3 regions of the Ruegeria sp. AM9 genome follow, and region 2 is predicted to be linked to each of the others. Evidence: riboswitches for the same ligand, from Rfam matches in the RefSeq annotation. Region 2 holds a riboswitch; each other region holds the start of a gene.
What was found. A riboswitch is a leader RNA that binds a small molecule or an ion and turns the genes downstream of it on or off. The one in region 2 is predicted to bind cobalamin.
Positions count from the first base shown of each region.

Region 1: it holds a riboswitch for cobalamin, as region 2 does, so the genes downstream of both, ACR0DO_RS18325 (hypothetical protein) here and ACR0DO_RS06900 (DUF1636 family protein) in region 2, are expected to answer to the same signal.
Region 3: it holds a riboswitch for cobalamin, as region 2 does, so the genes downstream of both, ACR0DO_RS08470 (DUF1636 family protein) here and ACR0DO_RS06900 (DUF1636 family protein) in region 2, are expected to answer to the same signal.

Region 1 covers NZ_JBQFWY010000017.1:41,987-52,341, reverse strand. The annotation lists gene ACR0DO_RS18335 (DNA polymerase III subunit gamma/tau) at 1-1,136, opposite strand, end outside; gene ACR0DO_RS18330 (protein-tyrosine phosphatase family protein) at 1,163-1,666, shown strand; gene ACR0DO_RS18325 (hypothetical protein) at 1,668-2,075, opposite strand; gene ACR0DO_RS18320 (hypothetical protein) at 2,072-2,200, opposite strand; cobalamin riboswitch at 2,158-2,378, opposite strand; gene ACR0DO_RS18315 (alpha/beta hydrolase family protein) at 2,512-3,369, shown strand; RNA gene ffs (signal recognition particle sRNA small type) at 3,409-3,507, opposite strand; gene ACR0DO_RS18305 (bifunctional 2',3'-cyclic-nucleotide 2'-phosphodiesterase/3'-nucleotidase) at 3,547-5,394, opposite strand; gene nudC (NAD(+) diphosphatase) at 5,603-6,583, shown strand; gene ACR0DO_RS18295 (SRPBCC family protein) at 6,623-7,090, shown strand; gene ACR0DO_RS18290 (N-acetyltransferase family protein) at 7,102-7,569, shown strand; gene ACR0DO_RS18285 (prephenate dehydratase) at 7,580-8,413, opposite strand; gene ACR0DO_RS18280 (c-type cytochrome) at 8,533-9,042, shown strand; gene ACR0DO_RS18275 (extracellular solute-binding protein) at 9,217-10,355, shown strand, end outside.
Region 2 covers NZ_JBQFWY010000002.1:407,609-417,963, reverse strand. The annotation lists gene cobJ (precorrin-3B C(17)-methyltransferase) at 1-250, opposite strand, end outside; gene ACR0DO_RS06925 (precorrin-2 C(20)-methyltransferase) at 247-975, opposite strand; gene ACR0DO_RS06920 (precorrin-8X methylmutase) at 972-1,601, opposite strand; gene cobG (precorrin-3B synthase) at 1,601-2,728, opposite strand; gene cobN (cobaltochelatase subunit CobN) at 2,725-6,018, opposite strand; gene cobW (cobalamin biosynthesis protein CobW) at 6,022-7,077, opposite strand; gene ACR0DO_RS06900 (DUF1636 family protein) at 7,074-7,454, opposite strand; cobalamin riboswitch at 7,549-7,757, opposite strand; gene ACR0DO_RS06895 (LysR substrate-binding domain-containing protein) at 7,830-8,705, opposite strand; gene ACR0DO_RS06890 (NAD(P)-dependent oxidoreductase) at 8,809-9,765, shown strand; gene ACR0DO_RS06885 (thermonuclease family protein) at 10,238-10,355, shown strand, end outside.
Region 3 covers NZ_JBQFWY010000003.1:247,334-257,688, forward strand. The annotation lists gene ACR0DO_RS08445 (UbiD family decarboxylase) at 1-464, shown strand, start outside; gene ACR0DO_RS08450 (UbiX family flavin prenyltransferase) at 461-1,069, shown strand; gene ACR0DO_RS08455 (FecCD family ABC transporter permease) at 1,044-2,057, opposite strand; gene ACR0DO_RS08460 (ABC transporter substrate-binding protein) at 2,059-3,006, opposite strand; gene ACR0DO_RS08465 (ABC transporter ATP-binding protein) at 3,025-3,810, opposite strand; gene ACR0DO_RS08470 (DUF1636 family protein) at 3,807-4,163, opposite strand; cobalamin riboswitch at 4,266-4,463, opposite strand; gene ACR0DO_RS08475 (DUF3299 domain-containing protein) at 4,609-5,373, shown strand; gene ACR0DO_RS08480 (hypothetical protein) at 5,541-6,026, shown strand; gene ACR0DO_RS08485 (GMC oxidoreductase) at 6,260-6,712, shown strand; gene ACR0DO_RS08490 (hypothetical protein) at 6,712-7,110, shown strand; gene ACR0DO_RS08495 (hypothetical protein) at 7,127-7,345, opposite strand; gene ACR0DO_RS08500 (hypothetical protein) at 7,414-7,647, shown strand; partial or broken gene ACR0DO_RS08505 (dTDP-4-dehydrorhamnose 3,5-epimerase family protein) at 7,656-8,056, shown strand; gene ACR0DO_RS08510 (hypothetical protein) at 8,222-8,344, shown strand; gene ACR0DO_RS08515 (hypothetical protein) at 8,646-9,074, shown strand; gene ACR0DO_RS08520 (MotA/TolQ/ExbB proton channel family protein) at 9,071-9,736, shown strand; gene ACR0DO_RS08525 (biopolymer transporter ExbD) at 9,768-10,094, shown strand; gene ACR0DO_RS08530 (ExbD/TolR family protein) at 10,091-10,355, shown strand, end outside.

The DNA of each region.
Region 1 (10,355 bases), on a different contig from region 2:
ATCTGCCACATCCGGGTCAGAACCCGCATCGGCAGGGCCTCGGCCATCTGCACGCCGCGGGCGCGTTCGTCTGGCGAAACGGTCGGGTCTTCGGCGGCATCCGGGGTGATCTTTACGACCGAGACCCAATGGGTGATCTCGGCGAGGTCGCGCAGCACGGCCAGCGGGTCGGCGCCCTCGGCATATTGCGCGCTCAGTTCGGTCAGGGCGCCCGCCGCGTCGCCGCGCAGGATCATGTCCATCAGGTCCAGCACCCGGCCGCGATCGGCCAGACCCAGCATCGCGCGCACCTGATCGGCACTGGTTTCTCCGGCCCCGTGCGAGATCGCCTGATCCAGCAGAGAGGTCGCATCCCGTGCCGACCCTTCGGCGGCGCGGGTGATCAGCGCAAGCGCGTCGTCGGCGATCTGGGCATTTTCGGCCGCTGCGATCTTGCTGAGCAGGCCGATCATATCCTCGGGCTCAATCCGGCGCAGGTCAAAGCGCTGACAGCGTGACAGCACCGTCACCGGTACTTTGCGAATCTCGGTTGTGGCAAAGATGAACTTCACATGCTCGGGCGGTTCCTCAAGCGTCTTGAGCAGCGCGTTGAAGGCGCTGGTCGAGAGCATGTGAACCTCGTCGATGATGTAGATCTTGTAGCGCGCACTAGCCGCGCGATAGCGGACGCTGTCGATGATCTCGCGAATATCGTTGACACCGGTGCGGCTGGCGGCGTCCATCTCCATCACGTCGACGTGGCGGCCCTCCATGATGGCCACGCAATGCTCGCACTGGCCGCAGGGTTCCGTGGTCGGCTTGCCTTCGCCATCGGGGCCGATGCAGTTCATGCCCTTGGCGATGATCCGCGCCGTGGTGGTTTTGCCGGTGCCGCGAATGCCGGTCATGATGAAGGCCTGCGCGATCCGGTCGGCCTCGAACGCGTTTTTCAGCGTGCGCACCATGGCGTCCTGACCCACAAGGTCGGCAAAGGTTTCCGGGCGGTATTTGCGGGCAAGAACCTGATAGGCGGGGCTGGGCGTGTCGGTCATGTCTGCTCTGTCGGATTCGGGTTCCGATGCAGCGTAGAGACCCCCGCCGCCCGCGTCCACATCCCGCTTGGCGAATTTCCGTTTGCGTCGCAGTTTATGTACCATAGACGCATAGGCAGGAGGGTTATCACTTGAGACTGTTCGCAATTCACGCCGTGCAGGTGGGCAACGGCACGGTTGCTCTGTCGCCATTGCCAGGGCGAGCGGGCAACTATCGGCAGGATTTTCACATCATCCGCGACTGGCAGCCCGATCTGGTGATTTCCATGACTACCGAGGGTGAAATGCTGCAGGAGGGGGCCGCCGGATTCGGCGACGACCTGCGCGCCGCGGCAATCGGCTGGGCGCATCTGCCGGTCACGGATTTTGGTGCGCCGCCGCCTGAGGTGCAGGCCGCATGGCCTGAGGTCAGCGCGGCGGCGGCACAGGTTCTGGCCCGCGGAGGGCGCGTGTTGGCACATTGCCGGGGTGGCTGCGGGCGGTCCGGGATGATCGTCCTGCGCCTTATGGTCGAACACGGCGAACGCCCCGAGGCAGCGCTGAAACGCCTGCGCGCCGTACGGCCCTGCGCCGTTGAGACTGACGGCCAGTTGGACTGGGCCGCACAGGCGGCCAGCACCCGGCCTTACCACTAGTTCAGAGCGCCGCGTGCCGTTCCGGCCGCACGACCGGGCTTTGCGCAATGACCGAGGCCTCGAGCATCGCGCAGGGCGGTGTCGGCAACAGCTTGGCCGGGCGTGTGGTGAATTCAAGGCAGAACATCATATCTGCATAGTCGTCCAGCGTTTCGATCGCGGTGTCGGCATCGGTCCCGCAAAACACGCGAATCTGTTCCGCCTGTGCACGAAACCGTGCGAAACAGCCCTGAGCGCAATGGGCCAGTTCGCTGCTGCCCTCAACTTCGAAATCCGGGGTGGTCGCCGGTGCAGCGGCCTCCATCGCCTGCACGACGGCGCGGGCCATCTGTGCCAGGGCCGGGCAGGTCTTGCCGGTTTTCTGGCACACGGTTGCGGTGAATTGATGTGTCTTCGTCTTCCAGATCATGATGCGCCCTCCGCGCGCAGGACGGGGGCGTAGATCAGGTGTGACAGCGTGCTGACGACCTGCCCGGACACCCCGCCCGAGTTTCGGTTTTGCTTCGATGGCAGGTCTCCTGACTTGCGGGTCATCGCTTTGCCGACCTTCCCAGCCTTTCGGCCAGTGGTGTTTCGGCATTGCTCACCGCTTACAGTTGCGGGGGCAGTCGCGGCCTTGGTTCGTTCCGGCATCACCGGGCAGAACCGCACCGTGTTCCCTTTTCATCCCGCCCCGAGATCGGGGTCGAGAACCATCAAGCCATCGCTAACGGGTGCGGGCGACCCGAGTCAAGCGGGCAATTTGCGTGGCCAGGTGGACGTATGGTCATAGTTGACTTGCGGACGGAAACACGGCGGACTGGAGAAAGTGAACCAATCGGTTCAAAAATCCCGGAGGCCGCACCATGCTGGACGCAACACAGACTGTTTCGACCGAGGATTTCCAGTTTCCATCATGCGCGGGCACCTTATCCGCACGTCTGTATATGCCGGCATCGGCGCCTCGGGTGGCGGTGGTCATTCATGGCGCAACGGGCGTGCCGAGGGATTACTATCAGCACTTTGCCCGCTGGCTGGCCGAGGCGCAGGGGATGGCCTGTCTAACTTATGATTACAGTGATTTCGGCCATTCGCTGACCGGGCCGCTGAAGGCATCGCGGGTCAAGATGGCCGATTGGGCCCTGATCGACATGCCAGCTGCCCGGGCTGAAATGCGACGCAGGTTCCCTGACGCGCAGCAGTGGAGCATCGGGCATTCCGTCGGCGGGATGCTGGGGCCAATACAACCCGATATCGATCAGATCGACCGCATGATCTGTGTTTGCTCTGGCCCGGTGACGGTGTCGGACCATCCCTGGCCCTACCGGGCGCTGGCATTGCTGTTCTGGTACGGCCACGCGCCGCTGGCGGTGAAAGCTCTGGGCTATCTTCCGGGCAAGGCGCTGGGATTCGGGGCCGATCTGCCGGCAAGCGTCTATTGGCAGTGGCGGCGGTGGTGCACCGCGCCGCGCAACTACCTGCCCGAGATCGGGATCACTCTGCCCGAGGCGCGTTGGGCGCAGTCGGAGACGCCTGTGGATCTGTTCACCTTCGAGGATGACGATGTGGTGCCGCCGAACGCGGTGTGGCGGCTGGCCGATCTGTACGGGCCGCACGCGCGCCGCCATCTGTTGTCACCTGCTGAATTCGGCCTGTCCGAAGTGGGCCATATCGGAGCTTTCGCCCGCCGCAACGCTGCCCTCTGGCCCCGGCTGATCGCATGATACTGCCGGGTCCGGCGTTTTGCATTCTCTGTGAGGAAGAAGTGAGAGGTTGGACATCGACCCAAGCGGGGCTCGTTGTGGCTGCTTCCTTCCGGACCTGACCAGGTTGGCGAGGCGCTCGCCCGCGCCAACCTCTCATCGGTCGATATAGGCAACGGGCGTGGAAAAGACAACCCGTCAGAGCGTCAAACGGATCAGCAAAAAGCCTTCTTCGTCTTCTCCGAGTAACTGTGGGCTGTATTTCTCAAGCTCGGCAATGTGATCGTGGGCCTTTGGGCCGGTCCGGAGCAAGGTTGTCGCCCCGGATAATGGCGCAAACCGAAAGGCGCGGGGCGCGTGTTCCAGCGGGTCGCGCGGCAGGGCGCCCGAGAAATAATCTTGCAGGATGCGCTGGACGGGTTGAGCCGGCACCGGAATCGGTTCGGCCCGGTCGACAAAGGGGAAATGCCCCCCTCCATTGACGCGGTAATTGTTCAGCGCCACGACAAAGCGCTGGTCCGGGGTCACGGGGCGCCCTTCGAACTGGATGTCGTGAATCCGGCGATGCGCGGGGTCGGTCAGGCGACCGGCGGCGTCAAAGCGCGATGGGTGCGACAGGTCGATCTGACAGCTCAGCCCCTGCAGAACATCGAAATTATGCCCGGCGCGGCTGGGGTCGACCAGATCGGTTTCGCGGCCGGGTTCGATCTGATTGAACAAACCTGCCGACATTTCCAGCCAGTCGCCAATCTGCGCTCCGTTGACGACAACGGCCTGCAATTCGTTGGGAAAGACATACAGGTCGTTAATGTGGCGCAGGAAAACCTGCCCCGGTGGCACATCCGTGAAAAACCGCGGCCCGGCGCGTCCTCCGAATTTCGAAGGTGCCACTGCAGATAGAAGCGGCAGTTCCGCAAAGGGTGTCCCTTGCAGGTAGGGGCGCAGGGCCGCCGCCTGCGCCGCTGCGGCCAATGCAAGCCCTCTGTCCGGGGCGCAAAAGCTGAAATAACTGTGCAGATGCTGGTCGGTCCGGCCCACCGGCTGCGCCGTGTGACGGCGTGTTTCCGAATGACCCTTGGCGAAGAGGCGCAGCAAATCGGGATCTTCTTCAACGGGCTGGGCCTCGCTGTCAGGCACCGCCGGGTAGATCGGGCGCAATTCGGTGCTGTGGTCCTGAATCACCCACCCGCCGTCCTTGATCCTGTGCAGCTTCAGATCAATCACCCCCAGATTTGATCCGGCCGGACCCGGCATGACCACCGGTTTTCCGTGAACCCGCCCTTGGACTGCATCGACATGATCCAACCCCTCATGCGCGGGGCCGGGCAGCGTCAGGTGGGAATGCCCGGCGATCACGGCGTCGATGCCATTGATGGCGGCCATCGGGATGACAGCGTTTTCCATATCGGGTTCCGCTATGGGCGACCCCAGCCCGGTATGCGCCAGCGCAAGGATCAGATCGCAACCCTCTGCCTGCAAGTCCCGCACCTTGGAGCGGGCGCAGGTCAGGATGTCGTCCAGAGTGACCCGGTCCTTTAGCCGATGGGCCTCCCATTTTGCGGTTTGTGGGGGAAGTACCGAAAACAGGCCGATCTTCAGCGCAACCTGCTGGCCCTGGCACTGGGCCGTGCGCGTCAGGATGGCATGGCTTTGCCACAGAGGATCGGCGTCCTTCCGGTGCACGCTGCTGCATACCACCGGGCAGGGGGCATCAGCCAGAACGCGATCCAGAACCTCCAGCCCAAAGCTGAAATCATGATTGCCTAGCCCGATGGCGTCATAGGCCAGATCACCAAAGGCCCGCATCAGGATATGCGGCGCATTGGCCGGTTCCGCAGCCCAGTCCCCGATCGGAGTGCCCTGTAGCGAATCTCCGTTGTCGAACAACAGAACCAACGCGCCAGCCGCCATCGCCTCATACCGCGCGGCCCGGATCAGGCTGGCGGTCCGTGTGAGCCCGATCGTGGGTTCCGGGGCGTCCGAGTAATAGTCGAAGCCGCTCAGGTTCATATGCAGATCGGATGTCGCCAAAATCCGTATCTTCAATGCAGGGCTTGGCAGAGGAATGGAGCGTGACAAATTTCTACTTTTGGCAGTTATATGTTAAGCATTTTCCCCAAAAAGTATAATAGGTGCAACATATAACGCGTGACTGCGATCATTTGACGGCCTTCGGTTTCCGGGTGTTTGGAATTGCCATTGCAACGCTGCTGCAGCCGTGGCAGCCCTGTGCCAAAGACCCAAAGGAACACTCATGAAACACGCGGAACTTGTGACGTTTGGCGGCTCGGGCCTGGAGCGTGCGGCCCATATCCGGGGGGATGCGGAACAGCTGGCACAGATGCGCGCCCATCCGCAAGCGTCCTGCATGCTGCTTTGGCGTGGCAAACCGCTGGTTCAGGGCGAGGCGCTGGATCGGCTGGGCCTGATCCCGATGACCCATGATCTGGTCGCAAACGGGCCGGGCGGCAGCGTTGAGGAACCGGTGTTTCTGGGCGTCTCGGACGGATCGCCGGTTTTTGCACTCGATATCTCGAACTGGTCCCCCGAAGGTTTGGACATGTCGCAGTTGGGGGCGTTTGTCGATCGGACCGAGCAACAGCATCCGGACCTGCCGCAAGGCCATGTCTTTGCTGAACTGCGCCGGATCATGACCCGCCTGTCCACCCGCGATGCGGAATTGGCCGCGGCGGCCAAGGCAGTGATCGGTTGGCATGAAACCCATCGGTTTTGCGCCCGCTGCGGCGTCGCCAGCGAAATCACACAGGCCGGGTGGCAGCGCAGTTGCCCGTCCTGCGGCGGGCAGCATTTCCCGCGCACCGACCCTGTGGTCATCATGTTGATCACGCATGGGGATTCGGTGCTGATGGGGCGGTCTCCGGGCTGGCCCGAGGGGATGTATTCGCTGCTGGCCGGTTTTGTCGAACCCGGAGAAACGCTTGAGGCTGCGGTCCGGCGCGAGGTGATGGAAGAGGCCGGGGTACCGGTCGGTGCGGTCAGCTATCTGTCCAGCCAGCCCTGGCCGTTTCCGGCCTCACTGATGTTCGGCTGCGCAGGTGAGGCGCTGTCGCGTGAGATCACCATCGATCCGGTGGAAATCGAGGATGCAATGTGGGTCAGCAAGCCCGAGATGATGCAGGCCTTTGCCGGAGAGCATCCGAGGCTGTTGCCAGCCCGCAAGGGGGCTATTGCACATTTCCTGCTGCAAAACTGGCTTGCGGATACGCTGGACTGACAGATACTGAGCCTATAGCGAAGAGAACCACGAAACGTCATGCAGTTTACAGCGCGCGAAGACATCGACGCCCCCATCAACGCGGTATTCGAAATGGTCGCCGATTTTGAGCGGTTCGAGCGCATGGCCATGCGTCGCGGGATCGAAGTGCGGCGCCTGTCGGGCCATATGGGCGTGGTGCCGGGCACGCAATGGGAAACCGAGTTCCAGCTGCGCGGAAAGCCCCGCCAAATTGCAATCGAGATGGCCGAGTGCGACCCGCCGTCTCTGTTACGGTTCGACGCTATCAGCAAAGGCATGAACGGGGTGACGATCATTGAATTCCTGGCCTTGTCGCAGCGCCGCACCCGCCTGAGCGTCGACATGTCGCTTGCCGCCCGATCTCTGCCCGCGCGGCTGTTGCTGCAATCGCTGAGGCTGGGTCAGGCGCGGTTCCGGCGGCAGTTTCAGCTGCGCCTGAACGAATTCGCTCGTGAAATCGAAGAACGCTACCTACATGGCACCTGAGGGGGCGAGCAATGGGTGATCTGATTATCCGGCAAGCAGGGCTGGACGATGCCGAAGGAATTTCCGAGGTTTTGCAAGAGATCGCGGCCGCCGGCAAGCGCAGCAGGCCCAGTGATTTGAGTTTTGCGACCGCGAACTACCTGACCCACCCGGATCAGCTGCGGTGTACCGTGGCGGTTCGGGGCGGCTGCGTTCTGGGGTTCCAATCCATAAAGATTGCGGTCGAAGGCAACCCCTACGGTGCGCCGGTGGGCTGGGGCGTTATTGGCACGCATATCCGCCCCTCGGCCGCACGTCAGGGCATGGGGCGGGCTTTGTTTCGTGTAACATTGGAGGCTGCGAAAGCGCGGGAACTGGCTGCGATTGACGCGACTATTTCGCGCAACAACGCCGAAGGTTTGGCTTATTACTCAGCCATGGGCTTTGTTGATTACAGGTCGCACCACGGCGCCGTGTGCAAATCCTATACCGTCGATTGAGCCTGCTGGCTTACCCGCGCGGCTGCGCGGCCGGGTAGACGCCCAGCACTTCGACATTGGTGGTGAAGTGCTCCAGCTCTTCCATGGCCAGTTGCACGTTGCGGTCGTCCGGATGGCCGACGATATCGGCATAGAACTGAGTCGCGGTGAATGACCCGTCGACCATGTAGCTTTCCAGCTTGGTCATGTTGATGCCGTTGGTGGCAAAGCCCCCCATCGCCTTGTACAGCGCCGCCGGGATGTTTCGCACCTGAAAGACGAAACTGGTGATCATGCCGTGCGGTCCGCGCCGGGATTGGTCCGCCTCTGGGGACATGATCAAGAAACGGGTGGTGTTGTTGTCGTGGTCCTCGATGTGGCGGGCCAGAACGTTCAAACCGTAGATTTCCCCGGCCAATTCGCTGGCCAGTGCCGCCGAATGCAGATCGCCCTGTTCCGAGACCTCACGCGCTGCGCGGGCGTTGTCGGGGCTGACGCGTCCGCGGATGTTGTGTTCCTTCAGAAACCCGGCGCATTGCGGCAGCAGGACCAGATGCGAATGCGCCTCGGTGACATCGGTCAGAGTCGCGCCGGGTACCGCCAGCAGATTGATGTGCACGCGCACGAAGGCCTCATCGATGATATGCAGCCCGCTGTGCGGCAGAAGGCGGTGAATATCGGCCACCCGGCCATAGGTGGTGTTCTCGACCGGCAGCATCGCCAGATCGGCGTCGCCGGACCGAACCGATTCGATCACATCTTCGAACGTGCGGCAGGGCAGGGCCTCCATATCGGGGCGCGCATTGCGGCAGGCCTCGTGGCTATAGGCACCGGGTTCCCCCTGAAATGCGATACGATTGGTCATTTGATCGATTCCGTGCAACAAGTTCCAGAATTGGGCGTTTAGTCGCGGTGTCTATACCTTGCCTCTTGCGAGGGGAACCCTTAGACACCCCGCAGACAGCTGAAATGGACACGCGATCAATGTTCGACACGATGACAGTTACCAAGGCCGCCGCAGGCCTGTTTGGCACCTTCCTGGTGCTGCTTCTGGCAAAATGGGGCGCCGAGGCGCTGTACCATGCCGATGGGCATGGCGAGACGGCCTCTTATATCATCGAAACCGAAAGCGCGGGTGAAAGCGCCGACGGCGAAGAGGTGGTATTCGAAGACATGCTGGCCGCCGCCGATGCGGAAAAGGGCGCGCGCGTCTTCCGCAAATGCTCGGCTTGCCACAAGCTTGAAGATGGCGCCAACGGAACCGGCCCCTACCTGTACGGCGTCGTGGATCGCCCGGTCGCCTCGGCGAATGGCTTCGGCGGCTATTCGCCTTCGATGCAGGCCCATGGCGGCAACTGGACACCGGAAGCACTGGATGCATTCCTGACGAACCCGAAAAGCTATATCTCGGGCACTTCCATGAGCTTTGCCGGCCTGAAAAAACCGCAGGACCGCGCCGATCTGATTGCTTATCTGCAGACCATCGGCAACTGATCCTGTGATCAACCGCACTGAATTTCAAAGCCGCTGCCCCGCGCAGCGGCTTTATTTTTGCCTAACGACATCTTCACAAAGCGTTCACGCATTCTAAACTTGAACCTGACAGTGCTGGTCATTTAGCTGGCACGCATAAGATTAAAGGCAGAGGCCAAGCAGGGGATGAGCAAGATGAGATCCAACAGAGTATCCGTTCAGGCGCGTGCATTGGATTTCAGGGGTTGGGCTTATACGTCAATGCTGGGGCTGTTTCTGGTCCTGTTGGCGACGGCGCAGCTGTTTGCCGAAGAAAAGATCATCAAAAGCTACGGGTTCTCTGAGTTCAAAGATCTGAAATACCCCGAAGGCTTTGCCCATTTCGATTATGTGAACCCGGACGCGCCGCGCGGAGGAGAGTTGTCCTATGCCGCACAGGGGACGTTTGACAGTTTCAACCCCTATACACGGCAGGGCCGGGCAGGTGCCCGGTCTGCAGATCACTACGAAAGCCTGCTTGTCCCGTCTTATGACGAACCTGCATCCTATTACGGCCTGCTGGCCGAAAGCCTAGAATACCCTGAAAGCTATGATTGGGTGATTTTCAACATCCGGCCGGAGGCACGGTTTTCCGACGGCACGCCGGTGACGGCCGAGGATGTCGTCTTTTCCCACAATCTGCTGCTGGACCAGGGGCTGAAATCCTATGCCGACGCAATTCGCTTGCGAATCCCCAAGGCCGAGGCGCTGGATACCCATCGCGTGAAGTTCTATTTCTCGCCGGACTTCCCGCGCCGGGGCCGGATTTCGCAAGTTGGGGCCACGTCGATCTTCTCGAAGAAATGGTTCGAGGCAGACCCCGAAAACCGGCGGCTGGACAAGTCGCGGCTTGATCCGGGCATCGGCTCGGGGCCTTATGTTCTGGACAGCTATGACATCAACCGGCGCATCGTCTACAAGCGCAACCCCGACTATTGGGGGGATGACGTCAACGTAAACGTGGGCCGCAACAACTTTGACACCATCCGCATCGAGTATTTCGCCGATTCCATCGCTGCGATGGAGGGTTTCAAGGCGGGCACATTCACGCTGCGGCAGGAAAACAACTCCAAAAGCTGGGCAACGGCCTATGATTTCCCGGCGATTGCAAATGGCGATGTGGTTCGGGCCGAGTTGGAAAATGGCAACGTCCCGTCAGCGTCGGGCTTTGTCATGAACCTTGACCGCCCCAAGTTCCAGGACCCCCGCGTGCGCGAGGCGGTCCAGTTGGCCTATAACTTTGAATGGACCAATGAAAGCCTGCAATACGGGTTGTTCCAACAGCGCAGTTCGTT
Region 2 (10,355 bases):
CGGGATCACCCGAGGACACTACGACCACTCGCTTACCTTCGGCTGCCATCTGCAACGCGTGTTGCGAGCGGTCGATTTCGACCCGGTTGTCGCTTGCGTGCAGCGTCAGACCGGGGCGTTCGGCAACGCGCGCAACATAGGGGATGTAGCCAACGATATCCGTGGCCTCGGCCAACGCGGCGGACACTTCGGGTGTCACCAGACCCTCGTTGCCGGGCCCAAGGCCCGCGATCTTGATCCATCCACTCATGGCCGCCGCCCCTGACCGTGCACGATGATGATCGAGAAATAGGGGGTGACCTTTTCGCACGCCTCGGACAGTTTCGTCACGGTCTGGTTCGGCATTTGCGCGAATTCCACGATCCACGCGCGATCATATAGACCGGCCGTTTTCAGCGCTCGTTTGACCTTGTCGATATTGCGTCCGATCTTCATCACGACCAGAGCGTCGGTCTGCGCCATGCGCTCGGCCAGCGTTTCCTCGGGCAGGGTGCCGACCAGCACGGTCAGCACATCGTCGCCCCAAGTGATCGGGTCGCCGGTCGCTGTCCAAGCACCGGACATGCCGGTGATGGCGGGTACGACCTCAATATCAGCTTCGTCGCGCAAGCGGCTGTAAATATGCATGAAAGAGCCATAGAAGAACGGGTCGCCTTCGCACAGGACCACCACGTCCTCACCCTGATCCGACAGGGTTTTCAGATGCGCGGCGCAGTCCTTGTAAAAGGCCGAGAGCAGCTCGTTATAGCGCGGATCGGTCACCGGGATTTCGGTGGTGACAGGGTATTCCATGGGGAATTCCACCGCATCGCCGGGGATCATGCCGTTGACGATCTTACGCGCCTGGCCACTACGACCCGGTTTGCGGAAGAAGGCCACGTGGCGGGCATTGCGCAACAGGCGGTCGGCCCGGACGCTCATCAAGTCCGGGTCACCGGGGCCGAGACCCACACCGTATATCTTACCCGCGCTCATTCGGCGCGGCTCGCGATGGCGTTGACGGCGGCCACGGTGATGGCGCTGCCACCCAAACGACCCTTGACGATGCAGGACGGCACCGGTTGCGCCGCCCACAGGGCGTCTTTGGATTCAACCGCGCCGACAAAGCCCACCGGGCAGCCGATGATGGCGGCGGGGCGCGGGCAATCGGGGTCTTCCAGCATGTTCAGCAGGTGGAACAGCGCAGTCGGCGCGTTGCCGATGGCGACCAGTGCACCTTCCAGATGCGGACGCCACAGCTCCAGCGCGGCGGCGGAACGGGTGTTGCTCATCTCGGCGGCCAGAGGACGCACGCGTTCGTCATGCAGGGTGCAGATCACCTCGTTGTTAGCAGGCAGGCGAAAGCGGGTCACGCCTTCGCTGACCATGCGCGCGTCGCACAGAATCGGCGCACCGTTTTCCAGTGCGGTGCGGGCTGCTGCCACGAAACCCGGCGAGAAATGCACGAACTCTTCCAGCCCGACCATCCCGGCGGCGTGGATCATGCGGACGGCGACCTGCTCTTCGTCGGCGTCGAACCGGGCCAGGTCGGCCTCGGACCGGATGGTGGCAAAGCTTTCCTTATAGATCGCGGCGCCGTCGGTTTCGTATTCATAGGGCATCAGGTGAAGTCCATGGTCATAAGTGTTTCTTCGGTCAGGCCGTGCTGGCAGGGCTCATCCCCCGCACGGCCTTGTTTGACAAGATCAAATCGTCCGTCGTGGCCGACTAAAGTGATATCCGCCACGCCCATCCGGGCGCAGCCCTTGGCGCAGCCCGAGACATGCAGGTTGCCGCTGACGCGCGGTGCCAGCGCACGGGCGATGTCGCGGGTTTCCACCTGGGCCTGCGGGCAGAACGGTGCGCCGGGGCAGGCGTCGGTGGTCATAAGCGGGTCGGTGCCGTTTGTGACGAAGGCCGGGGCGGGTATCGCCGCCCCGCCTTCCAGCAGGATCAGCCGCCACGGGGTCACCCGCAGGGCTGACGCACCGCTGTTTTGTATCAGTTCAAGAAGTTGGCGCGCAGGCAGTTGCCCGAAAGCCGCGCCATACAGAGTACCGAGCTCACATCCGCCGGGTTGCAGCGGCGCGCCTTCGGGGCCGGGCGAGCTGCCTTGCCATTCCGGCGGCAGGCCTTTCGCGGCCACCACTCGCGCCATGCGGCGGGTCTCGGGCGTGTAGGTCTCAGAGAACCACATCGCCAGCGCGATCAGTTTGTCGATTGCCTCTGCCTCGGACACTTTACGTCCAGTCTCGGCCCCATCTGCGCGCAGGATCAGGCCATCGGCGGCGGTTTCCAAACGGATGTCCGCCGAGTCACCAGCCAGCAGGCGTTCAGGTCCTGTATCGATGGCAAAGCCGAACTTTGCGGGCAAGGCAGGGAGGTCAGCCAGACGGTCGATCAGCTCTTGCGCCAGTCGTGCGGTCAGGTCGCCGACCTGATAGAGCGGTGAGGTCAGTATGTTGCGACGCACCTCGATGCCCGGTTCTGCATCCAGCAAGCCCAGCGCTGAAAGTTCGGCGAGCAGCGGCTGGTGGTCGGCTTCCTGCACGCCGCGTAGCTGCAGGTTTGCGCGGTTGGTCAGGTCGATGGTGCCATTGCCGAACCGTTCCGCCAGTTCGCACAGGCCAAGCGCCTGCGCGGCGCTTAGCCGAGCCAGCCGAGGCCGCACCCGCACAACCAGCCCGTCGCCCGACATCATCGGACGGTGTGCTCCAGGGCACCAGCCTTGGACGATGGGCGCGCTCATCTCAAACCCTCCAGATCGGCACGGATCGAGTTTCGACGCGTGTTCCAGAGCCCGGCCTCCAACAGCGCCAGAAACCTGTCCTTCATGGCCTGATACGCCTGCGGGTTTGCTTCTTGCAAAAAGGCATCGACCTCTTCGTTGCCAAGGGTGGCACCGTGGTAGAGGTCGAAAAGGTGCGGCGCGACGGTGCCGGACAGATGTGCAAACGAGGCCATGTGATCCAGCGTTGCCGCGATCTCGGCAGCCCCCCGGAAGCCGTGCCGCTGCATCCCTGCGATCCAGCCGGGGTTGGCAGCGCGGGCGTGGACGACGCGGCTGATCTCTTCGGGCAGGGTGCGGGCGCGCGGGTTTTGCGGGTTGGTATTGTCCAGATGATACAGCTGCGCACTGCCGCCGGTGATCTTCTTGGCCGCCGCGAACCCGGCCTCATGGGTGGCATAGTCATTGGCCAGAAGCAGATCGGTCTCGGTGAGGTCCTGCAGGTGGACAAAGCTGTCTGCATTGGCGACGCGCTGGGTGATCCCGTCTTTGTCCTGCGCGATATGCTCGCCCTCCAGCGCGAAGGAACTGGCTTCCAGCCACGCCTCGCCCGCCTGCATGCGAGCCTCATCCGTATAGGTCTCGGACAGGTGGGTCATGTTCAGGCCGTAACTGCCGGGGGCGGGGCCATAGACGCGGGCCGCGGGGGCCTGACCGGCATAGGGGTTCCAATCCGGGGCCTCGTCACGTTGGGACAGTGCCCGCACGGCCTGACCGAACAGCGCCGAAAGCGTTGGGAACACATCGCGGAACAGGCCCGAGACCCGCAGTGTGACGTCCAAACGCGGGCGGCTGAGGTCGGTGATCGGCAGGACTTCGATTCCCGCTACCCGCTCGGACCCCTTGTCCCAGACCGGTTTCACGCCCAGCAGGTGCAGCGCCATGGCGAATTCCTCGCCCGCCGTGCGCATGGTGGCCGAACCCCACAGGTCGACGATCAGGCCCTGTGGATAGTCGCCCTCTTCCTGCAGGTGGCGCCGCACCAGTTCCTCGGCCAGTTTCACGCCCTGCGTGTAGGCGGCGCGCGTCGGAACCGAGCGCGGGTCGGTGGTATAGAGGTTCCGCCCCGTTGGCAGCACGTCTGAGCGTCCGCGATAGGGGGAGCCGGACGGCCCTGCCTCGATCCGTTTACCGGCCAGCGCATCGATCAGGGCGCGGCGTTCGGCATGGGCCGAGGGCGCGGGGTCGAAATTGCCGGTCACGTCCGGCACCCGGCCAAAGATGTGCAGGCCGTCGCCAAACTGGCTTTCCTTGATGTCGCAGACAAAGCGGTCGATGCGGGTGATCGCCTCGGCGGTGCAGGTGGCCTGATCCAGACCCAGATCGCTTTCCAGCCCGATCGCCTGCGCCTCGTCGCGGATGTCTTCCTGCAGGCGGTCGCGGCGCTTGGGGTCAAGCCCGTCGGCATTCGAGAATTCATCCAGTAGCGATTCCAGCCGCACCATGCGGTCCGGCGTGCCGCTTTCTTTCAGCGCAGGGGGGATGTGCCCCAGCGTCACGGCCCCGATGCGGCGCTTGGCTTGCGCGGCCTCGCCGGGATCGTTGACAATGAAGGGGTAGATCACCGGCAGGTTGCGGATCAACGCCTCGGGCCAGCAATCGGCGGACAGGGCGACCGACTTGCCCGGCAGCCATTCCAGCGTGCCATGCGCGCCGATATGGATCAGGGCGTCCGCGCCGAGGCCTTGGCGCAGCCACAGATAGAACGCGACATAGCTGTGGCGCGGGGTGCGCGACAGGTCGTGATAGTCGTCATCGCGCAGCTCGGGCGTTCCGCGCTCGGGCTGCAGGGCGATTAGGGCCTTGCCACGGCGCAGGGCGGTAAAATGGAACGCGCCGTCCGAGAAGGTTGGGTCATCCTCGGGGGTGCCCCAGACGGTTTGCAGATCATCGCGCAACTGTTCGGGCAAAGCCGCGAGCGCCGTCCGGTAGTCCTTCAGCGGCCATGAAATCCGTGCGTCCAGCAGCGCTTCGGAAATCGGTTCGGCGGGCGCGGTGTCATAACCCTCGGCCTGTAGATCGGACAGCATCGCCTCAGCCGAGGCCAGCGCATCCAGACCCACCGCATGGGCCATCTGCCAGTCTTTGCCGGGGTAGGTGGACAAAATCAGCGCCGGGATCTGATCTGCTTTGGGTGTGTCGTGCAGGTTCAGCCAGCCGGTGACCCGGTCGATGATTGCTTCGATCCGTTCGGGCTCGGCCCGGTGGGCGAAGCGGGAATATTCCAGATGCGGGTCGCGCTTGCCCGGTTCCTTGAAGGACGCAATGCCCGCAGAAATGCGCCCATCCACTTCGGGTAGAACCACATGCATGGCGAGGTCGGCGGGCGAGAGGCCGCGTTCTGCCTCGGCCCAGGCTTTGCGGCGTGAGGTCGCGAGGGCGACCTGGAACACCGGCACATTGGCCGCGTCCAGAGGGGATGTGCCCGACGCGCCTTTGCCCGAGAATGAGGTGGCGTTGATGATCGCCGATGGAGCAAGCTCCACGACTTGTTCGCGCAGCCATTCGGCGGCTGCGGGCGCTTTGAGAGAGGGGGCGAACATGCCGACAGCCTCAATCCCACGATCCCGCAAGCTGCGGATCAGGGCCGCGACGGGGGCGGTATCGGCCGAGGTCAGATAGGCGCGGTAGAAAGTGACGACGATGCGTTTCGCGTCGCCCGTGAAAGCCGTGTCCACGGGGATCACGCCACGATCCGGGCACCATGCACCGCAGTCAGGCAGGGTCTTGGCGCCCATTACCGGACCTGCATAAAGGCCTGCCGCCAGTGCCATCTGCGCCAGCGCGGCTTGTGCGGCGACCTCCCCACCAGTGTCGCAGAGATGCGCCAACCGGCGCAGGGTCGAGACGGGCAGGGTGGAATAGTCATCCAGCCGCGTGTCCTCGCGCCCATCCGCAGGCAGGACGGCCAGCGCAATACCCTTAGCCTGCGCCAGTGCCAAAACCTGCTGCAACCCGTAAGACCAGTAAGGCACGCCGCCAATCAGGCGGATCAGAATGCCTTTGGCGCCCTCCAGCGTCTGTTCGACATAGGTGTCGACGGACAGAGGATGTTTCAGCGCCGTCAGGTTGGCCAGCCGCATCGTCGGCATCCGCCCCTCGGCACCGCCACCGCGATGCCAGCCTGCCGCGAAAGCGCCAAGGTCGCTGTCGGAAAAAGACAGCACCACCAGATCCGCCGGGCTCTGGCCCAGATCGGTTGGGGTCTCGGTTTCTTCTAACCCGTGGCTTTCGCGGAAGACGACGTGCATGGCTTACTCGGCGGCCTCGGTCACACCAACAAGGATGTCGCGGATCGCGGCTTCTTTGATGTCGTCATGCTCGGCGATGACCACCAGACGCGAGCGGCGCTCTTCACCCGATTCCCACGGACGGTCGTATTGGTGACGGACACGGGCGCCGACGGCCTGCACCAGCAGACGCATCGGTTTGCCTTCAACAGCGGCATAGCCTTTGACGCGCAAGATGTTCAGCTCATTGGCCAGGCGTTCGATTTTCGCGACCAGATCGACGGGGTCGGTCTGTTCCGGCAGTTCGACGATGATGCTTTCGAAATCATCATGCTCGTGATCGTGGTGGCCGTCGTGATGCGAGGGACGGGCGTCCATGTCATCTTCGGCTGCGGCTTCCAGACCCAGAACGACGCGCACGTCCACGGCACCTTCGGCCACTTCGACCACCGGCAGCGGGCGCGGAGCTTCGGCTGCGATGATCTCTTTGGCCTTGGCCACACCCTCGGGACCGGCCAGATCGGGTTTGGTCAGCAGGATGATGTCGGCGCAGGAGATCTGGTCCTCGAACACCTCGGACAGGGGCGTTTCGTGGTCGATCGAGTCATCGGCCAGGCGCTGGGCGTCCACGGCCTCGACATTCGGGGCGAAACGACCGGCGGCAACGGCCTCGGCATCGGCCAGAGCGATTACGCCATCCACGGTGATCTTGGACCGGATATCCGGCCAGTCGAACGCCTTGAGCAGCGGCTTGGGTAGGGCGAGGCCGGAGGTTTCGATCAGGATGTGATCGGGGCGCGGCTCCAAGGCCATCAGCGCCTCGATGGTGGGGATGAAGTCGTCGGCCACGGTGCAGCAGATGCAGCCATTGGCCAGTTCCATGATGTTTTCCGCCGGGCAGTCCGGGATGGCGCAGGATTTCAGGATATCGCCATCGACGCCGACATCGCCAAATTCATTGACCACAACGGCCAGACGCTTGCCTTGCGGGTTCTGCATCAGGTGCTTGACCAGAGTGGTCTTGCCCGAGCCCAGAAAGCCGGTGATCACAGTGACGGGGAGTTTCTCGAGGTTGCTCATTTCAGGGCTCCAATCGGGGGAATGCGGGCCGCACAGTTTTTGCGGAAATGTTCTGGGCGTTCGCGCCATTTGACCAGGCCGTCTTCGGTCGCGAGGTACTTGGTGGCACCTTCGACGATGGTCTCGACATGGTCGTTTTCGTTGAGGTGCTCGTAGACAAAGGTCCAGCGATCCGGCCCGCCGCGCAGCACGATGGAGCAGCCCTCATCACAGTTCGACAGGCATTCCACGGCTTTCAGAGTGATGCCCTCGGGCAGTTCCGCCTGTTCCAGCGCTTTGTGAAGCAAGGTGCCGGGTCGCTGCGCGTCATCCTCGACAGGCAGGCCGCGGCGGCACGTGGTACAGACCAGCAGCTCGACGGGTGCGGTCACGGTCATGTCTCTCATCCCCCCAAATCCTCATTGCGGGGGACGGGGTTTCATGCGGGCCACGTGTTGCGACATGGACCCGACACCGGAACACCCCGCCCGGTTTCATCTTCGGGTGCTGGCAGGTCTCCCGGCTTGCGGATGTCAGAGGTGGGCCTCTGTCGGATGTCCCGCCTTCCCGGCCTTTTGGGCCAGTGGCTGTGGGCACCCTCTCCGGTCACGGTCGCGGGGGCGGCTGCGTTTGACGGATGACCGCTGACGCATTCCCTTTTCATCCATCCGGGGATGGACACCAACCCAAGCGACATGCGGCACGGGCAGGGGCCTTGTCAAGCGCCAGACCCAGGCGGAAAACCCTCGGGACGAAAAAGCGACCAGCTTGTGTCAATCCGCGGCATCCGCCGCCAGCCGGTCCCGCAACCACGCGCAAAACAGACCTGCCGCTGCTGTGGATGGCACAGCTTGCTGAGCACTAACCATGTAATGCGACTGGGCAAAGGGAATCGCCGGACCCGCAATCGCAATCGGCGCACCCTGGCGGATCGCGTTTCTGGCGAACCGTTCCAGGATCGTTGCATATCCCGCACCGGCCATCACAAGTTGCAGCGCCGCCACCGTCGTATCCACCGAATATCGAGATGGTTGGCCGGGTGGCGCAGTGCCGATGGCTTGAAAATACTGCGCCCAGTTGTCCTCGTACCCAAGTATTTGAATCAGCGGCCCGTTATTCAGTTTCGGCGAACCGTGCCCGGCCCGACAGACCGGAACCAGCTTTTCATCGGTAATCTTCTCGGACCGCACCCCCGGCCAGTCGCCATACCCCAGCCGGATTTCCACATCCACATCGCCGGGCGTCCCGCTGTCGTTCCAGATGTGCGAGACCAGACGGACCGGAATATCCGGATGCCGGGTGGAGAAGTCCGGCAGTTCGGCGGCTATCCAGTAGGTGGCGGTCGATATGGCAGCGCGGACGGTCAGGGTCTGCCGTGAGGCCGGGCCAAACAGGCTGTTGGTGGACAGCGCGATATCTGACAACGCCCGCCGCACCGTCAGCGAATAGGATTGCCCCAGCTCGGTCAGTTCCAGCCGCCGCGCATTCCGGGTGAACAGCTTTTGCCCCAACTCGGCCTCGAGGGATCGAATATGCAGCGAAACCGCCGTCTGCGTCAGGCCAAGCTCTTGCGCGGTTGTGGTGAAATTCAGATGGCGCGCGGCGGATTCGAAGCTGCGTAGCCATGCGGGGTTTGGAAGGCGGTCCATCTATCACCAAAAAATTTTGCCCATAATGCGTGTTATTATTCATTTTCACTACAGGCAAGCAACAGGGATACTTGGCGCGAACAGCGACCTTCGGGAGGGTGAAATGAAAGTCGGATTTATCGGTTTGGGAAATGTCGGCGGCAAACTGTCAGGCTCGCTGTTGCGGAACGGAATTGATCTGACGGTCCATGACCTCAATCCCGATCTGGTGGCCGAATTCGTGGCCCAAGGCGCCAAAGCGGCCGAAAGCCCGACACAGATCATGCGGGATTGCGATGCGGTTATCACCTGCCTGCCGTCCCCTGCCGCCTCGGATGCCGTCATGCAGCAGATGCTGCCCGAGGTCGGTCCGGGCAAAATCTGGATGGAGATGTCGACCACCGACGAGGCCGAGGTCAAGCGTCTGGGTGCGATGGTGATCGAGCGCGGAGGCGCCGCCGTCGATTGCCCCGTGTCCGGCGGGTGTCACCGGGCCGCGACCGGCAATATCTCGATCTTTGCAGGTTGCGACCGCGCAACCTTCGAGCGGATTTTGCCGTTTCTGACCACGATGGGCCGCCGCGTTCTGCATACCGGAGACCTGGGCACGGCCTCGGTCCTGAAGGTGCTGACGAATTATCTGGCCACCGCCAACCTGATCACCTGCGCCGAGGCACTTGTGACCGCCAAGGCCGCTGGGATGAACCTCAACACGACCTACGAGGCGATCAAGATTTCATCCGGTACCTCGTTTGTGCATGAAACCGAAAGCCAAGTCATCCTGAACGGCTCGCGCGATATCTCTTTCACGATGGACCTTGTGAAGAAGGATATCGGGTTGTTCCAGGATGTCGCCGACCGTGCCGGAGTGCCGCTTGAGATCAACCCTGTGATGATCGAAATCATCGATGACGGCATCGCCCGTTTTGGCGAACGCGAACTGTCACCAAACATTATCAAGCGGTTAGAGGAAGCTACCGGCCTGAACATCACGGCCCCCGGTTTCCCGCCCGAGATGCTGGACGACGAGCCGGAAGAACCGGGTTACGAAGTGATCCCGCAGGGCCGACGGGCGGAATGACGCACCAAGCGGCGCATCTCAACAAGTTGCCAACGTAGAGGAGTGGAGGCGAGTACCGGACCCGCTACCATTTTTCTAAGCCATTGAATAACCCGGATTATCGGGGGTGAGGTTGGCTTGTGTGTCTCACACTAGTGTCACACTGATGCTTAGGCAACACCTATTGGTTATGTTCGTTCAGTCTGTATGGCAAACTGCGGGGTCGCTTCATCAGTGAAGTCTTTAGTGGTCGGTCCTACGGGGTGTTTATCCCGGTGTTGTGGGCACTGTCGTTTTCCAAGTCGGGTGAATGCATATTGGGTGTGACTAGCCCCTATAGATTGCCGGTGTTTGGTGTTTTGTCGTGGTGAAAGGCTGTCACTTTTCACTGGATTAAACCTCTCCGGCATCCCAATATCAACCATAACGTGCAGTACGTCTGCGGACTTCTCCGCATGTGTTTTGAGCCAAACCATTTACAAGGTCCGATCCTGTGGAAGTATTGATACTGCTTGTCGTTGCTGGGGTAGTTGTGCTGTTCCTTGTGCATAGCAAACGCAAGCCAGACAGAAGCACTAAGCCGACCTATCAACCAACTTCGGACTTGAAGC
Region 3 (10,355 bases), on a different contig from region 2:
TGCCCACCATTCGCGCTCAGATACCCGAGGTCCGCGATCTGTGGCTGCCACCTGCCGCCTGTTCTTACCGCATGGCCGTTGTCAGCATCGACAAACGCTATCCCGGTCAGGCGCGCCGGGTGATGATGGCGCTGTGGGGGATGCTGCCGCAATTCAGCTATACCAAGATGATTGTGGTGGTGGATGACGATATCGACCCCACGAACTGGGATGACATCGCCTGGGCGCTTGCCACGCGCATGGACCCGGGTCGGGATGTGATGACGCTGGAAAACACGCCGATGGACTATCTGGACTTTGCGTCTCCGCAGCCGGGACTGTCCGGAAAAATGGGCATCGACGCCACGACCAAGATCGAAAGCGAAACCAGCCGGGAATGGGGAACCGTGATGAAAACGGCGGACAAGGACGCGGATTTCGCCGCCAATCTTGTTTCGCGCCTGATGGCCGGAGGGACGTCATGAGCCAACACCGCGTGATTTTGGGCGTAGCCGGGGCGTCGGGTGCAGCGCTCGGGCTGTCGGTGGCGCGGCAGTTGTCGGATCTGGGCGTTGAGATCGACCTTGTCACCAGCGACGCAGCACAGCGCACGCTGCTTGAAGAATGCGGGGAGGATGCGTTTGACACCCTCAGGGGATTGGCCACCCGCCATCATTCCATCAGCAACATTGGTGCCAGTATCGCCTCAGGGTCAGTCCCGGTATCCGGGATGATCGTTGCCCCCTGTTCCATGCGATCCCTGGCGGCCATCGCGCATGGCCTGGATGACAACCTGCTGACCCGCGCCGCCAGCGTGCAACTCAAGGAACGCAGGCGCCTGGTCCTGCTGACCCGCGAGGCGCCGCTGACATTGGTGCATCTTCGAAACATGACGACGGTTACCGAGATGGGTGCGATTGTTCTGCCGCCGGTCCCGGCCTTCTATCTGAAACCGCAATGCGTGTCGGATATCGTCACTCAGATTGCAGGTCGCGCGATCGATCTGTTGGCGGTTTCTGCTCCGGTGGCGAGACAATGGGCCGAGGCAGAATTAATGCCCGGCTCTAGTGCCGCGCCCGTGCGGTTCTGAACAGCAGCAGAAACACGAACACCGAACCGATCGAGGTTGTCACGATCCCCACCGGCAATTCCTGCGGCGCCAGAAGAAGCCGGCTGAGGATGTCCGACCCCGTCAGCAAAGCCGCGCCGACAATTGCGGCCGTGGGCAGAAGCCGGTTGTGCAGCGGCCCGGCGATGCCGCGCGCGATATGCGGCACCATCAGGCCAACAAAGCCGATTACCCCGGCGACCGAGACAAAAACAGCGGTGGCAAGGGCGGCGGCAAAGAACATGCTGAATCGCAGCCCCTGAACGGGCACGCCCAGTGTTGCGGCGGTCAGGTCTCCGGTCAGCAGCGCGTCCAGCCAGCGGCTGCGATAGAGCGAATAGGACAGGATCAGCAGCAACCCGGCGCAGACCAGCGGGAAGGTCTCCCACCGCGCCAGACCCAGACCGCCCAGCATCCAGAAGATCACCGAATGCGCCGCACGGCTGTCGCCCGCAAAGATCAGATAATTGGTGATGGCCGAGAACAGGAAAGACACTGCCAAACCGGCCAGGATCAGTTTTTCCGGCGCACTCGTTCGCAGCCCGTGCACCAGCGCCAGCACGATGCCTGACGCCACGAGGCCACCGCAAAACGCCGCCAGCGGCAGGGTCCAGAACCCCAGAATATCGCCGGTCACGGTGATGACGAACACGGCTCCGGCGGCGGCGCCCGAGGACAGACCGAAAAGAAAAGGGTCAGCCAGATCGTTGCGCGTCGTGGTTTGCAGAACCACGCCAACAATACCCAGCCCGGCGCCAATGACGGCCGCGAACAGGGCGCGGGGCAGGCGCAGATCGAAGACGATCCGGTGCAGGGGGGACATGTCTCCGTCCGTCAGGCCGGTGCCCAGCAAGACGGCGTCAAACGCATCCCGCGCGGGGATGGGCGTGGTGCCGTAGACGGTCGAAATCAGCAAGAGGGCGGCCAGAATGACCGCCCCCAAGATTAGCTCAAGGCCCAATCGGCCCATATCAGTTGAGGCCCGGATGCATGGCTTGGGCCATTTTCGAGATCGCCTCGATATTTGCCGGTCCGGGGGTCAGTTCCTCGTAGCGCAGGCCGATCCAGCGTTCGTTCTTGACCGCGTCGATCTGCGACATCACCGGATGGTCCTGCAGGAACTTGAACGTATCTTCTGCGCCATTTCCGGTCTGGTAATCCAGCAACACAAGGAATTCCGGGTTTGCGGCGGCCACGGCCTCCCACGAGGTGCGGCCCCAGCTGGTATCCATGTCATGGGTGACGTTCTCGCCGCCCGCAGCAGCGATCATCGCATCGGGGATGGCGAATTTGCCCGCAGTGAAGGGCGCATCCGCTGGGCCATCCAGCAGGAAGACACGGGGTTTCGGCAGATCGGCAGTCTGCGCTTCGATCGCTGCCAGCTCTTCTTTCCAGCCGCCGACCAGTTCTTCGGCCTTGCCTTCGACATGCATGACCTTGCCCAGGCGCAGCACGTCGTCGAACAGCAGGTCCATGCTGGCCTCGGGGCGATCCTTGTCCAGATGCACGCAGCTCTCAGACAGGATCATGGTCTTGATGCCAAAAGGTTCCAGCGTGTCGGGGGTGACGTCGCCGCCGGGTTTCATGCCGTAATACCACCCGGCAAAGAACAGGTCGGGTTCAACCGCAACCAGGTTTTCAACGGTCGGGTATTTTGGCGCCAGCTCGGGGATGTCACCGCGCAGCGTGTCAAACTCGGGGCTGGTCTTGTACCAGCCGGTGATGCCGGTCAGACCGACGATCTTGTCCTGCAGACCCAGCGCAAAGGCCATGTCGGTCATGTTCATGTCGTGCACGACCAGCCGCTGGGGCTGAGTTTCAAAAACCAATGGTTCGCCGCAGTTATCAACGGTTACTTCACCTGCAGATGCGCCGCCTGCCATGGCGGTGATCAGGGCCGCAGACCAGATGTGTTTCATAGGGGGTGTTTCCTTGCTTTAGTTTGAAACGGGGGTTCTTCGGATATCCAGCGCCGGGATCACCCGGCCTTCGTGCTGGAAACACAGGTAGTCGACGCCAAACGTGTCGCGCACATGCGCGGGCGTCAGAACCTCGGCCACGGGGCCAAAGCTGGTCAGGCGGGTGGATTTCATCAGCGCCACATGGGTGGCAAACTCGGGGATCATGACCAGATCGTGCACGATCATCACCACCGTAATGCCCAGCTCGGCCACCAGTGACAGCATCCGGCCCTTGGCGTCCGGGTCCAGATGGTTGGTGGGCTCGTCCAGAAACAGAAGCGACGGGCTCTGCGCCAGGGCGCGCGCAATATGTGCCCGCTGGCGTTCGCCGCCGGACAGCAGCGCCATCCGTTTATCCGCCAGAGCGCTCAGCCCGGTCAGGTCCAGTATTCGGTCAAGCTCGGCCGCATGGGCTTCGGCGGACCGGTCGGAGCGGATCGGAATCTGACCCAGCGCAACGTAATCGCGCAGCAGCAACCGACCGTCCGGAAACTCCTGCTGGCTGACCACGGCGATCATGCGCGCGCGCTCTGATGCAGGCATTTGTTTCAGGCTGCGCCCGTTGACCAGAACATCGCCCAGAACCATCTCGGCGGCGCCACTAAGAAGGTTCAGAAGTGTCGTTTTCCCGGCCCCGTTCGGCCCGGCAATGGCCAGGATTGCGCCCTTGTCCAGTTCAAACGATGCACCCTGCAGCAGAACATCGCCGTTCAGCGCATAGTATTCCAGGTCACGCGCGACCAGAAACGCGGGGTCTGTCATGAGTGTTCCTCTACGTTCAGCCGGGGCATCCGGGACAGGGTTTTGGTAAACAGCGGCCGCGGTCGGTCAGAGGCGTTGGTCCAGCCATCTGCACTGTGGCGGTACTGCCGCGCAAACTCGGCCACTGCAGTGATGTCACGTTGCGTCCGGATATCGCCGAACAGGTACTGGGCTTTGCCAACGGCCTGAAATCCAACGGTAGTCGGTCGTTCGCAGCCCGCCATGCACGTGACGGTCCGAACCGCAAACCCCGCGGGCAGACTGCCCGTCAGCGCGTTGCGCAAGGCATCCGCATTCTCAGGCCCTTTGCAGGTCTCGCAGATCAGAATGAAGTGATCAGGTGTTTCCGGCATTGCCCGCTCCGCTCGTTTTCAAACGCGCAGAGAAGGTGCCAATCATGGGAACACGTGTCAGTCGTGTCATCATAGCCTCCTTCCAGGACGCCCCGCCCCGGGTTGGTTGAACATATGATGGCAGGTCTCCTGACTTGCGGGTCGATGCTTGGCCATCCTTCCCGGCCCAAGGACCAGTGGGTGTATGGCGTCGCTCACCGCTTACAGTTGCGGGGGCAGTCACGGAGTTGGCCAATTGACAGGGCCGCACCGTATTCCCTTTTCATCCCTTTTGGGGGAACCATCACCAGATTGACTGCCCGAGATGACCCGGTGCGTCAATCATAAAGTTATATCCTCTACGTTTGTTTGCCGGTGCAGCCCTGCAATTGCAGGGGGTTCTGCAAAGAGCGGCATCTGCAAAAAACCTACTGGAATGATCCCGGCAGGGCGATAGAGTCCGGTCATGCGATATTGGTTTCCCCTTGCGACGATTCTGACGTTGACCCTGTGCGGTCCGTCCGTGCTGGCGGCTCCGGGGGCTGCACTGGACTGGTCTGACTTGCCGGATCCGTCCGTTCAGGTCTTCGACGATCCGTATCGCGACCTGAGCCCGGAACAGTTCGACGATGTGCTTTTTGCCGTACGCCTGCGCAGCAGGCTGCATCAGGATGCGGGCAGCCCCGAAGAGCGGCTGAATTGGCAGGAGCTTCTGTTCGAAACCGAGGACGCCCTGGCCGCCGATGGCATTGATATCGACTGGCTGCTGGAGCAACGGCATGCCGTGGCCCGGAACCGGGATCGCGCCGGCGCTGCGGGCAACCCTGAATTTGACGGTCAGACGGTGACGCTGGCGGGGTTTGCCATTCCCGCGCCGCCCGATGCGGACGGGAACGCCATCGCTTATCTGGTGCCCCAGCGCGGGATGTGCAGCCATATGCCGCCACCTCCGCCCAATCAGATGATCCGGGTGCGGCTGAACGGTGACTGGGCGCCCAGCTATGTCCATGAACCCGTGCGGCTGACCGGAAGGCTGACCATCGATCCGTCAGAGCAGAACATGATGGTGGTCGACGGGTTTTTGCCCATGCGGGCGACGTTCCGGCTGGACGCCGACAGTGTCGAAACCCTGGAAACACAGGGCGAGCGGCTGGAGTGGACGCAAAGCATTGCCGATCGCATCCGCGCGGCGGGCAACCGCAAGACCGGCGGGGCGAAGGCCTCTGAGTGACGCGGCCGCCGGATCGGGACACTGCGGAATGGCTTGTAGATTGGTTCCGGAAGAAACCGATCATCTTTGGTGATTTGACAAACCCCGGTCTCGGGGTACCCTATATCATCCTATTTAAGTGTATCAGTGACGTTGGTTTGAGCCTCTTCAGAGGCCCGGGTGAATAGATGAACCGCATTGACCTAACAGAGGTCGCGTCCCGGGAATGGGATGTGGTGCTTGTTGGCAGCAGCTTTGCATCTATGTTTTTTGCGCATGCCCTGCCGCAGGATCTGGACATTCTCATCATTGAAAAAGGCGGGTTCCGCCCGCATGAGGCGCAGCTTCGCGATGGCTGGCGCACCGGAGAGGAGATTACTCAGCGCAACTCGTCCGGTTTTCGGAAAGACTGGCTCAGCTTCGTTGTTTTTGGCGGAAACTCGAATTTCTGGTGGGGCGATACTCCGCGATTTCATCCCGGTGACTTCCGGCTGCAGTCCCGGTTTGGCGTCGGAATGAACTGGCCGTTCGGGTATGACGATCTGGCGCCCTATTACGAGCGGGCGGAAACGTTGATGGAGATCGCAGGCGGCGGGTCAGCTCATATCCTGCCCCGCAAAACGCCGTTTCCCTACCCCGAGTACGCCAAGTCCCGTGCGGATGTTGCGTTGTAGAACCACAGCAAGTCCTGGGTTCCGCTGCCTTCCACGCGCGCAAATGGCGGCACGCGGCAATCCTGCTGCGGTCGGGTGTCACCTCACCGGCGCTGGGGCGTTTCCTGCACGAAGAACCCTCGCAATCCGTCCTTGTCGATACGGCCACGTTAAAGAACTATTTCGGCGGCACGTCTGAAACCAGCCATGGCTATCATTTCTATCACGACATAGACCGGTCCGAGGCGGCGGCGGTGCTGATCGAAAGCTCGAATTCGCCCCCCAATATCCGCGAAGAGCCGGGCAAGTGGACCAACCGTCTGGTCCTGACCCTTGCAGCCGAGGACCTGCCCGTCGCCGAAAATCGGGTGCTGTTGGAGGGTGACGCACCGGTGATCGAATGGACCAAGCACCACCCCTATGCCTATCGGGGATTGCAGCGCGCGCTGGACGGGTTGCCGGGTATCATTCCGGATGTGCTGGACGGCGTGACCGCTGGCGGTTTCCTTCCAAGTCAGGCCCATATTCAGGGCACGCACCGGATCAGTACCGACCCGGCCGAAGGGGTAGTGGATGAGTATCTGCGCCTGCACGAGGTTCCGAATGTCTTTGCCTTGGGGGCGGGGGCGTTCCCGGCCTGCTCGCCCGCCAATCCGACCCTAACCCTGTCGGCAATGTCGCTGCGCGCGGTCGAGGTGGTCCGATGATGATATCCAGACGAAACGCATTGCTGGGGGGGTATGTCTGGCCGCTATTGCGGGCGGGGTTGGGTATGCCCTGCAACCGGGCGGGATCGCGGCCCGCAGCGCAGGCGTTTTGCGACGCTTATGAGACCTTCGTGATTCAGAAAGATCTGTCGGGACAGGTGGCGAATGCGATCTTCAACCTCAAAGCCGGGAATCTGCCCTATATCGAGGGCAAAAAGGCCAAGCTGGACCGGTCCATCGTGGTCAAATTCGCGACCTCGGCCAATGTTGTGCTGTCCGCGGAAACCGGGGCCGAGCTTGAGTATGTCGGGATTTTCCATCCGGTCGAAAACAGCTGCGGCAACCAGTTGTCCCATCTTGGGCTGTTGTCGGACGACTCGGTTGCAAGCGCCGGGTGAGCCCGGGCAACTGGCCTCAAGGCACTGACGCGGGTTCCACCGAATTCGGGTGCGAGGCGTGTTCGCCCGTCAACCCTGCGGCCATTCGGGACAGGTTTTGCCTGCGCACTGCCATTGCCACGGTTTCCGGCAGGTTCAGGTGTTGCAGAATATCCGCCCAGCGGTTCAGCCAGTCATGTTTCTGCAGGGCGTTCGCAAAATTGATCCGTCGACGCGCTTTGGCAGAAGGTTCCAAAATCCGCGATTTCGGCAGAAAAGCCCGAGAATCATGGAAACCGACCAATTGTCTGGTTAGCTTTCGATATGCCTTCACGTGCCGAAAACGGCGCAGCGGAGTTTGACCGGCTGCGCCACGGCACGTTTTGTAAACGAGGGTCGGTGTGGTTAACTGGTTGCCGTTCAGAAGGCGGTTTTTTAATAATTTTCACTGAAACGCATTTGCCGGGCGCCTATGTTGTCGATCTGCACGAGATTTCCGATGATCGCGGTTTTTTGCCCGTGCCTTTTGCGCAAACGAGTTTGAAAAACACGGCCTGAAACCTGCCATTGCGCAGATAAACCTTTCATTCAATGAAAGAAAAGGAACGATGCGTGGTTTGCATTACCAGCAGGCCCCGGCGCGTGAGGCCAAGTTCATGCGCTGCATCACCGGTGCCATCTACGACGTGATCGTGGATATGCGTCCGGACAGTGCCACCTATCTGCAGCATTTCGGGATCGAGCTGTCGGCCGAGAACCGGCGTGCGCTCTACGTCCCGAGATGTTTGCCCACGGCTATCTGGCACTGACTGACGGGGCACAGGCCTATTATTCGGCCAGCGAGGTCTACACCCCCGGGGTCGAGCATGGATTGCGATACGATGATCCGGCGCTGAATATGCAATGGCCGCAATCTGTAACGATTGTTTCCAAAAAAGACGCGGGGTGGCCGCTGATCCAGCGCTGAGCCCGCCGCGATTCCAAGGAAAGACGACTTTCCCATGACGAGTTCGAAGACGAAAAAAACAACAGTGATGGTCGCGGGAACCGGAGGGTTCATCGGGCGGGCTGCAACCCGTCCAATACCAGTTTTGTTCAGGGGCTGGGGCACCGGGATTTCTCGGATCCGCTGATGCTGGACCCGAACCAGGATCCTCCGATTCCGGGGCAGATCAGCTTTGGTGTGGCGGGCGGCAAGCTGCATCAGTGGGAACAGCGCAAGACCGCCGACGCGATATTCCCGGCCGAGCAATAGGACTGGCCCATCTATGCGCAGATTTTCGAAAGCCGAAGCATCGCGATCTGCGCCGAACACGGGATCAAATCCAACGCTCTGGAATGGCTGGTGGCCTGCGCGATGGTCAATCAGACCAGCCCCGAGCCCTTGCAATAGCACGCATCTGCACCGGTCTTCACGAAACGGCAGGGTTGAACGGGCCGTAAATCGCCCTTTATCACAAAGGTGTCGGCAACCCTTTCGCGCCCCAACGGTCTTGGATATGACGGGTGGAACGCCGCCAAAGACCTGCCTGCGTTGAACAATCGGGAGCGCATCCATGAAGTTTCGCCGTCCGGCCCTTGCCGCCATCCTTTGTGCGCTGCCTTTTGTGGCTCTGGCTGAAACCCCGCAAGACGCGCCGGGCCTTATGGTCGAGCTGAATGCGGTGGAAGAGGTCGAAGGCGCCTGCCGCCTGACCTTTCTGGTCGAAAATCAAACCACAACGTCGATCGACAGCGCCAGCTATCAGGTGGTGATTTTCGATGCCGAGGGTGTGTTCGAACGGATCACCCTGTTCGGATTTCGGGATCTGCCAGCAGAACGCCCGCGGGTCAGGCAATTTGATATACGGGGCATCACCTGCGAAAACCTCGGGCGTGTTCTGATCAATGGCGTCAGCAGCTGCACCGTCGGGGGCGCCGACAGCGGCATCTGCGACCGGACACCAACCTTGCACAGCCGAACAGAAGTGGAGCTTTTGGGATGAGTTTTCTTGACGCCCTGCGTGAAATCCTGGCCCTCGGCGGGCCGGTGGTTGCCATCCTGATCGCCATGTCCGTGGTGACGCTGGCGGTGACGCTTTACAAGCTCTGGCAATTCGCGGCCTCGGGCGTCGGGCGGCACCGGGTGCTGTCGCAGGCGTTGGAGGCCTGGGATGCCGGTGACAAGCAGACCGCCCGCGCGCGTCTGTCCAAAAGCCACAGTTACCTTGCGCCGCTGGTCGGGGTGGCAATGGATGCGCCGGATGCGCCCGGTTTGGATCAGCGATTGGATGCCGAGGCAGGGCTGGCGCTGGCCGGTCTGGAACGCGGTTTCCGCCTGCTGGACACAGTGGCACAACTCGCCCCCTTGCTGGGTCTGTTCGGTACTGTTCTGGGCATGATCGAGGCGTTCCGCAGCCTGCAATCCGCCGGATCCTCGGTTGATCCGTCGCTGCTGGCGGGCGGTATCTGGGTGGCGCTGGTGACCACGGCTGTGGGTCTGGCAGTGGCGATGCCGACCTCGATGGTGTTGTCGTGGTTCGAAAGCCGCACCGCGCGCGAACGGGTATTTGCCGACAAGGCCCTGCGCACGGTGCTGGTGCCGGGGCAGGCTGTTCCGTTGGCGGAGGACGCGCAACCCATGGCGGCCACGCCCGGACATGCGTAACCCTGCACCCTTCGTCAGGCGGCCCATGGCGATGACACCGCTCATCGACGTGATCTTTCTGCTGTTGCTGTTCTTCATGCTGACCTCGACCTTTTCGAAATATGGTGAGATCGAGCTGAGCAACGCCACGACCGGAGGTGCATCGACGGACGCACCGCAGGACCGCGCCTTTGTCCAGTTGAGCGAAGACCGGCTGGTGCTGAACGGTGCGCCTGTCACGCTGGATGAATTGACGGCGCAGGTGACCACAGGGCAGGTTCTGGTCAGCCTCGATGCCGACACGACGGCGCAGCGGCTGGTGGACCTGCTTGTCCTGCTGCGCGGGCGTGAGGGCCTGAGCGTGCTGGTGCTGGAATGATCCGCCGCAGCCGCCCCCGCCGCAAACGCGACTCGACCATAGCGTTGATTAATGTCGTGTTTCTGATGCTGATCTTCTTTCTGATCGCGGGCACCGTGGCCACGCCGTTGGACCCCGATCTGGATCTGGTCGACACCTCGGAACTGGACGGGCAAGAGCCGCCGGATGCGCTGGTGCTGCACCGGGACGGCACGCTCAGCTTTCGCGGTGCGCCGATGGACCCGGACACCTATATGGCCGGGCGCGACCCCGGGCCGGTGC